Regions from separate parts of the Janthinobacterium sp. 78 genome, predicted to be linked through region 2. Evidence: predicted binding sites of a transcription regulator. Region 2 holds the regulator's gene; the other holds the start of a gene.

Region 1 (3,999 bases), 3.5 Mb from region 2:
CGCCGCGACCGTCGGCGCGGGCCAGACGGCGAACGGCATGGGCATGATGATCAGCTCGTCGCGCGCCATCATCTACGCCACGCCGCAGACGGGCGAAGATTTCGCCGACGCGGCGCGCCGCGTGGCGATTGAGACGCGCGATGCGATCAATCAACACCGCGCAGCGTAGGTCGGATTAGCGGCGTAGGTCGGATTAGCGGCGACGCCGCGTAATCCGACAACACCGGTAACGTCAACAATGTTGTCGGATTACGCGGGGCTTTGCCCCTCTAATCCGACCTACCCGGCGTGGTCCTTCAGTCGCGCATGGGCGCGACCATCTCCGCGTAATCGTACAGTTCACCGAGAATTTCTTCTCCCCGCTCATCCACCGATTCCGACAGCACGTCGATTTCCGTAAACAGCATCTCGATGGTGCGGGCGCCGCCGTCGCCGTCGAACAGGCGGGCGGCGCGGTGTTGCTCCCAGCGCAGGCTTTCCGCTTCGCTCAGGGTTTGCGGGAAATTGCGGGCGCGGTAGCGGAACAGCAATTCCTGCAAGCGCTCGTCGGCAAACGAGGGGCGGGCCGTGGCCAGCTTGGCCGGCGTGTCGCGGCGCAAGGATTCGAGCAGGCGGCGATCGTCGTTGCTGACGAAACCATTGTACAAATCTTCATCCACGTCCAGCGCCACGTTCGCGCCCGGGCGCTGGAACACTTCGGCCCAGATGGCATCCATGTTCGGCGCCGTCGCGGCCAGCTGCGCGTTGACCTTCGCCGCATCCACGTCGATGCCCCATTGCGCGGCCATGGCCGGCGACAGGGTCTTTAAATTGCCGACCAGCATGGGCGATTTGTTCAAATGTACGCTTTTCACGGGCAGGCGCGTCATGCCTTCCGGCATGGCTTCCTTGCGCGTAAACAAACGCGTGCGGATGGTGTCGGCGTCCAGGCTGAACAGTTCGCGCGGATCGTAGGCGCAATCCCAGACGAGGATTTCATTTTTGTTGCTCGGGTGCGTGGCCAGCGGCCAGACGACGCCCAGGCAGCCCCGTTCGGCGGGGAACATGCCGGACACGTGCAGGAAGGGCTGGCGCTCCGCGGCGGCCAGGTGCATGCCCATTTCGCTGGCGACCCTGTCCTTCTTGTGCAGGGCCAGGCAGAATTCGAACAGTTTCGGCTGCTTTTCGCGGATCAGGCGGGCCAGGGCGATGGTGGCGCGCACGTCGGACAGCGCATCGTGCGCCGCTTCGTGCACCAGGCCATTGGCCTTGCTCAGGTGTTCCAGTTTAAAACTGGTCTGGCCATCGTCGCGCTTCGGCCATTGCATGCCTTCCGGGCGCAGCGCGTGCGTCATGCGCACCACGTCGAGGATGTCCCAGCGGCCGCAATGGTTTTTCCATTCGCGCGCATACGGGTCGATCAGGTTGCGCCAGAACAGGAAACGCGTGACTTCATCGTCGAAACGGATGGTGTTGTAGCCCACGCCGATGGTGCCCGGTTCCGAAAAGGCCGCTTCGATGGTGGCGGCGAACTGGTGTTCGGGCACGCCCAGCTGCAAGCATTGCTGCGGCGTGATGCCCGTGATCAGGCACGCTTGCGGATCGGGCAGGAAATCATTTGCAGGCTGGCAATACAGCATGATCGGCTCGCCGATCTCGTTGAGTTCGGCATCCGTGCGGATGGCGGCGAACTGGGCCGGGCGGTCGCGGCGCGGCTGGGCGCCAAAGGTTTCGTAGTCGTGCCAAAGGAAAGTCTGGGTAGTCATTGATATCGTTGCTGAATTGGTTATCTGGGCCGCTCAAAGCGTCGCTGCTACAGTTTTCTGAAAACCTGCCGATACTACATGAGAGGATGGTCATCATGGCGTTTCCCGCATGGTGGCATATATTGCCCGTTCAAGGAGGTCTATCGTGTCAATTCCCATCGCCGCAAGCGGCAATTCCACCCCTTCCGTGACTTCCGTCAGTACGGGCGTTGCCGGCAAGGACGATAAAGTCCAGAAAAAGGACGGCGTCAACACTGAAATGAGCGTGAACGAGCGCAGCAAGCTGCAGTTGAACGCGTCCATCATGCAGGCATCGCTGAATGTCTCGATCGGTTCGGAAAACGAACCGCTGGCGCTGCTGTACAAGACGGCCATCACGAATATCAATGAAGCGCTGAAGGCTCAGTACGGCGACGATGCGATCCAGAACGCCGCCTCGCAAGACAATAGCGCCGAAGCGACGGCGAGCCGCATCGTGTCGCTGTCGACGGGTTTTTTTGACGCGTTCAAAAAACAGAATCCCGGCATGGACGACGATGCGGCCCTGACCAAGTTCATGGACACCATCAGCGGCGGCATGGAAAAAGGCTTCAAGGAAGCGCGCGACATCCTGGACGGCTTGAAAGTACTGAATGGCGATATCGCCGGCAATATCGACAAGACGTACGAACTGGTGCAGAAGGGCTATGCGGATTTCATCGCCGCGCACAGCAGCAAGAAGGATGACGCGGCCAAGCCGGCCGACAGCAAGGCTGCCTGAGCTACAGCATGACCCGGTTGCGGCCGTTAGCCTTGGCGCGGTACAGCGCCGCGTCGGCGGCCGCGATCAGTGCTTCATCGTCCTGTTCGGCCGCCAGGCTGGCCACGCCGAAGGAACCCGTGATGTGCGGCAGCGCGCTGCGCATGTCGGCGAAGATGACGGCGTGCTGCATGCGTTCGCACAGGCGCTCGGCGACCCGCAGGGCCACGTGTTCGTTGGTATCGGGCAAAATCACCATCATTTCCTCGCCACCATAGCGCACGGCAAAATCCGTCGGCCGCAGGGCAGCACCCAGCACTTGCGCGGCGATGCGCAGCGCCTGGTCGCCCGCCTGGTGGCCGTGGGTGTCGTTGAAACGCTTGAAATGGTCGAGGTCTATCATCACCAGCGACAGTGGCGAGCCGCTGGCGTGGGCGGTGATGATCATGTTCGGCAGTAAATCGGTCAGCCAGGCGCGGTTGTACAGGCCTGTCAGGCTGTCGACCATCGACAACTGGCGGTAGAATTCGCCCAGTTTCTGGCGCCGGCGCAGCAGGGCATTGGCGGCGCGGATGCGGAAGGACAGCAAGCGCAGCAGGTTGCGCGCCAGGCCGTTCGATTGTTCGATCAATTCCCAGACGACGGCCGCGTCGATCACCAGCAAATCGGTTTCTTCCAGGGCGGAAATAGCGGCCAGGTTGCTCGCTTCATCGAGCACCGATTGTTCGCCCACGCTTTCGCCGGGCAAGACCTTGCTGACGGTGCCGTCATCCATGCCCGTGTGGGTGTCGGCCGCCACGGCCAGCGAGCCGCGCAGGACGATGTACAGGCTGGTGCCCTGGCTGTCGGCAATGGCTTCGCCCGCTTCGAGGCGCATGACGGGGCAGGGCGCGAGCATGGCGGCCGTCTGGCTGTCCGCAGCATCGCTAAATAGCTGTAAATCGCCGATGTTGCAGCCTGAAGCGCCGAAATTGCCGATCTGTTCCACAATCATACTTTCAAAAAGCCGGTGCGCGCGAGCAGAGGACCGGTATCTTCATGATAGCGTAAAGCGGCCTTGGCTGTAACGGCAAAGGCTTGCTTGATGTCACTTACTGTGGGAAATACGACAATTATTTCATTCTCGCGTCCATGCGCTGGAATGCTGCCGGTTTTGGCATTCTTGTTGCCGCGCGCGAAAGGCGGGGCGGATGTGCAAAGGCAGCCTTGAACGGCTGCCTTGGTCTCTGAAGAATGCTGCAGTGGGGGAGTTACTCGGCGGTTTCTTCCGCTTCAGCCGTATCGATCACGGCATTCTTGCCGGTGGCGTGGCGCTTGCTGTCTTGCAGGCGGCCCAGGGCACTATCGATGGCGCGTTTCAGTTTGTCGGTGGCGCCGGCAACGGATTGATGCACGGTGGCGTTCTGTTCGGTCACGGCAATCGGTTGATAGCCAGCAACGCGTGCTTCCATGACGCAGCGGATATCGTCAGCGCCGCCTTTCGGGCCATTCGTGTCGCTGATGTGGACTTCGATG
Region 2 (3,999 bases):
GCGCTGGCGCACGTCAAAGAGAACGCCGCCGCCGAGATGAGCGGCATGATGAATGAAATCCGCGCCATGCGCGGCATGATGGAAACCCAGCTGGCGGAAATCTCGTGGGGCTCGACGCAGCAGCGCGAGCCGCAAAAAGCCGTGGTGCTGCGCGAAATGCTGGCCGCCGGTTTCTCGGCCAGCCTGGCGCGCTACCTGATCGACAAGCTGCCCGCCGGCCTCGATGGCGCGCAAAGCATGCGCTGGATCAAGACCGTTCTCAGCCGTAACCTGAATACCGTCGCCAATGAAGACGCCATGCTGGAGCAGGGCGGCGTGTTTGCGCTGGTCGGCCCGACCGGTGTCGGCAAGACCACCAGCACGGCCAAGCTGGCGGCCCGCTGCGTGATGCGCCATGGCCCGGAAAAGCTGGCCCTGATTACCACGGACGCCTATCGTATCGGCGCGCACGAACAGTTGCGCATCTACGGCAAGATCCTCGGCGTGATGGTGCATTCGGTGAAGGATGAAGCGGACTTGCGCATCGCCCTGAAAGAATTGAAGAACAAGCACACGGTGCTGATCGATACGGTGGGCGTGAGCCAGCGCGACCAGATGGTGACGGAGCAGGTGGCCATGCTGTCGGGCGCGGGCGCCGACGTGAAACGTTTGCTGTGCCTGAACTCCACGGCGACGCAGGAAACCTTGAACGAAGTGGTGCGCGCCTACCAGGGCAGCGGCCTGGCCGGCTGCATCATGACCAAGCTCGATGAAGCGGCCTCGATCGGCAATGTGCTCGACGTGGTGATCCGCCAGAAACTCAATCTGTTTTATGTGTCGAATGGCCAGCGCGTGCCGGAAGACCTGTACCTGGCCGACCGCGGCTACCTGATCGACCGCGCCTTCAAGCTCAAGCGCGATGCGGCGGCGACGCAGTTTTCCGATGCCGAACTGCCGCTCCTGATGGCGCAAGCGGCCGCCCGCAACAATGAAGCGCGCGGGGTGCGCCTTGGCTAATTTCGATTTCGACCAGGCCGAAGGCTTGCGCCGCATGCTGGCTGGTCCGCAGCCGCGCGTGATGACATTTTTATCGGCCACGCCGCAGGACGACAAGGGCGCCATGCTGGTCAACCTGGGCGCTTCGCTGGTCTACGGCGGCAATGACGTGCTGCTGCTCGACGCCAGCGGCGGCAGCGACGGCGTCGCCGCGCGCCTGGGACTGGCGCACGGCGCCAGCCTGCGCGACGTGGCGCGCCAGCAGTGCGCCCTGAACCAGGTCATCCACCAGGTGCCGCAAGGCTTCGGCGTGGCCAGCCTGGGTGCGCGCAACCACCTGATGGACAGCATGGACTATGCGGGTGCGGAAGAACTGCGCCGCCTGGGCAAGACCTTCGAGGTGCTGGCGCGCCAGAGCGGCATCGTGCTGGTCGACGGCATCATGGCCGACGAGGGCGATTGCTTCCCCGTGCCGCTGATGGCCTCGTCCGACATCGTCGTGCAAGTGTCGACCAGCGCCACCTCGATCAAGGCCGCGTACTGCCTGATCAAGCGCCTGAGCCAGGAGCTGGGACGCCGTCCGTTCGGCATTCTCGTCACCGGCGCTTCCGAATCCGAGGCAAAAGTGGTATACGATAATATGGCGCAGGCGGCGAGCCGCTATCTGGCCGTGAAACTGACCTCGATGGGATCGGTGCCTGCCGATGAGTATCTGCACCGCGCGGCGCGTCTGGGCCGCAGCGTGGTCGATGCCTTTCCGCTGGCGGGAGCCTCGGTGGCGTTTCGCGGACTGGCCGAGCGGCTGGCCCGTTCGGCGGCGCCGGTGCTCGGTGGCACCTTGTACCAGACGGGGAGCCCGCACCAGTTCAGCGTCTGAATCCATCATCAGCACACGATAGCAGTTAAAACAATAAGCAGCCTATGTACACGGTCAAAGGGAAATCGAACAAGGACTATTTGCTGACGGAGCACATTCCGCTGGTGAAGCGTCTGGCGCACCATATGAAGGCGAAATTGCCGCCTTCGGTCGAGGTCGATGACCTGATCCAGGCCGGCATGATCGGCCTGCTCGACGCCATCAGTCGCTATGAAGAGACGCATGGCGCGCAGTTCGAGACGTATGCCGTGCTGCGTATCCGCGGCGCCATGCTCGACGAATTGCGCACCAGCGACTGGCTGCCGCGCAGCATGCGCCAGAACATGCGCAAGATCGAAGAGGCGATGAGCATCTTGCAGCAGCGCCTGGGACACCCGCCGACGGAGTCGGAAGTGGCGAAATTGCTGAAAATGTCGCTCGTCGATTACCAGGAAATGCTGGGCGACGGCGGCGGCCACCAGTTGCTGTACTACGAAGACTTTCATGACCCGGACGGCAATGACAGCTTTCTCGACCGCCATTGCGTGGACGAGGACAGCGACCCCTTGCGGTCCCTGCTCGATACCGATTTCCGGCAATCCGTGATCGATGCCATCGACGCGCTGCCGCCACGCGAGAAAATGCTCATGGGCCTGTACTACGAAGAAGAGCTGAACCTGAAGGAGATCGGCGCGGTGATGGGCGTATCCGAATCGCGCGTCTCGCAGCTGCATACCCAGGCCGTCGCGCGCCTGCGCGCAACCTTGAGGGAGCTGGCGTGGACTGGTCCAGCGTAATCGGGCTGGCGCTGGCGCTGGCCGGCCTCTTGGTCGGCCAGGCACTGGAAGGCGGCAAGATGGCCTCCCTGCTGCAGCCGGCCGCCTTTGCCATCGTGGTCATTGGTACCTTCGGCGCCGTGCTGCTGCAAACGCGGCTGCGCACCTTCGTGCGCGGCCTGGAAATGCTGCGCTGGGTCTTCCTGCCGCCGGCCGACACGCGTGCCGCGCTGGCGCGCGACATCGGGCAATGGAGCTTGACGGCGCGCCGCGACGGCCCGCTGGCGCTCGAACGCCTGATGGAAAACACGGCCGACCGCTTCAATGCCAAGGGCTTGCGCATGATCGTCGATGGCATCGCGCCCGACAAGCTGCGCCAGCTGCTCGACGTGGAAATCTCCGCCTATGAAATGGCCGAACGCCAGGCCGTCAAGGTGTGGGAATCGGCGGCCGGCTATTCGCCCACCATCGGCATCCTGGGCGCCGTGCTGGGCCTGATCCACGTGATGGAAAACCTCACCGACCCGAGCAAATTGGGTAGCGGCATTGCCGTGGCGTTTGTCTCGACCATTTATGGCGTCGGCCTGGCCAATCTGCTGTTCCTGCCGGTGGCGAACAAGCTCAAGGCCATCGTCTCGCGCCGCGTGCTGCAGTATGAAATCACGGCCGCCGTGCTGTACGACATCGCCACGGGCGACCACACGCGCATCATCGAAGAGCGCGTGGCCAGCCTGCTGCACGAGCACTGAGCATGATGCGGCGCGCGCGCAGGAAGTATGACGAGGAACCGGATAACCAGGACCGCTGGCTGATCTCGTACGCCGACTTCATCACCTTGCTGTTCGCCTTTTTCGTCGTCATGTATGCGATTTCGCAAGTCAACGAAGGCAAATACCGCGTCTTCCAGAATGCCATCGGCCAGGCCTTCAGCCTGGAAAAGGGCGCGCCGCCCATCATCATGGAAGCGCCGCAAGCCATTGCGCTGCCGAACCCCGCCCTGAAACGCCGCACGGAAGCCATCCGCCGCGAGCGCGAACACATGACGCGCCTGGCGCAGGACCTGACGTCCACCCTGGCGCCGCTGGTCAAGGAGGGCAAGGTGCGGGTGACACAGACGAGCCGCGGCGTGAGCGTGGAAATCAATGCCAGCGTGCTGTTCGACCCGGGCGCCGCAGGGCTGACGATGGAGTCGGACCAGGCGCTGCGCGCCGTGGCCGTGCTGCTCAAGGACGACCCCCACGCGGTGCAGGTGGAAGGGCATACGGACGTGCAGCCGATCAGCAATTCGACCTTTGCCTCGAACTGGGAATTGTCGGCCGCGCGCGCCAGCGCCGTGGTGCGCCTGTTCATCGCCAGCGGCGTGCAAGCGTCGCGCCTGACGGCCGTGGGCCA

The links. Region 2 encodes FliA, which starts transcription of late flagellar genes. Its sites were predicted from a motif close to CTAAAGTTTNNNNNNNNNNNGCCGNTA; they were not measured.
Region 1: a site for FliA is predicted at 1,793-1,819, ahead of C8C92_RS07240 (DUF5610 domain-containing protein). Genes of this name have one in related genera too.

What each region holds. Positions count from the first base shown of each region.
Region 1 covers NZ_QENT01000001.1:1,648,758-1,652,756, forward strand. Annotated here, with positions in the region: gene pyrF (orotidine-5'-phosphate decarboxylase) at 1-169, shown strand, start outside; gene sbcB (exodeoxyribonuclease I) at 297-1,745, opposite strand; gene C8C92_RS07240 (DUF5610 domain-containing protein) at 1,891-2,505, shown strand; gene C8C92_RS07245 (GGDEF domain-containing protein) at 2,507-3,472, opposite strand; gene C8C92_RS07250 (HPF/RaiA family ribosome-associated protein) at 3,735-3,999, opposite strand, start outside.
Region 2 covers NZ_QENT01000001.1:5,157,174-5,161,172, reverse strand. Annotated here, with positions in the region: gene flhF (flagellar biosynthesis protein FlhF) at 1-996, shown strand, start outside; gene C8C92_RS22745 (antiactivator of flagellar biosynthesis FleN protein) at 989-1,852, shown strand; gene C8C92_RS22740 (RNA polymerase sigma factor FliA) at 1,897-2,628, shown strand; gene C8C92_RS22735 (flagellar motor protein) at 2,610-3,356, shown strand; gene motD (flagellar motor protein MotD) at 3,362-3,999, shown strand, end outside.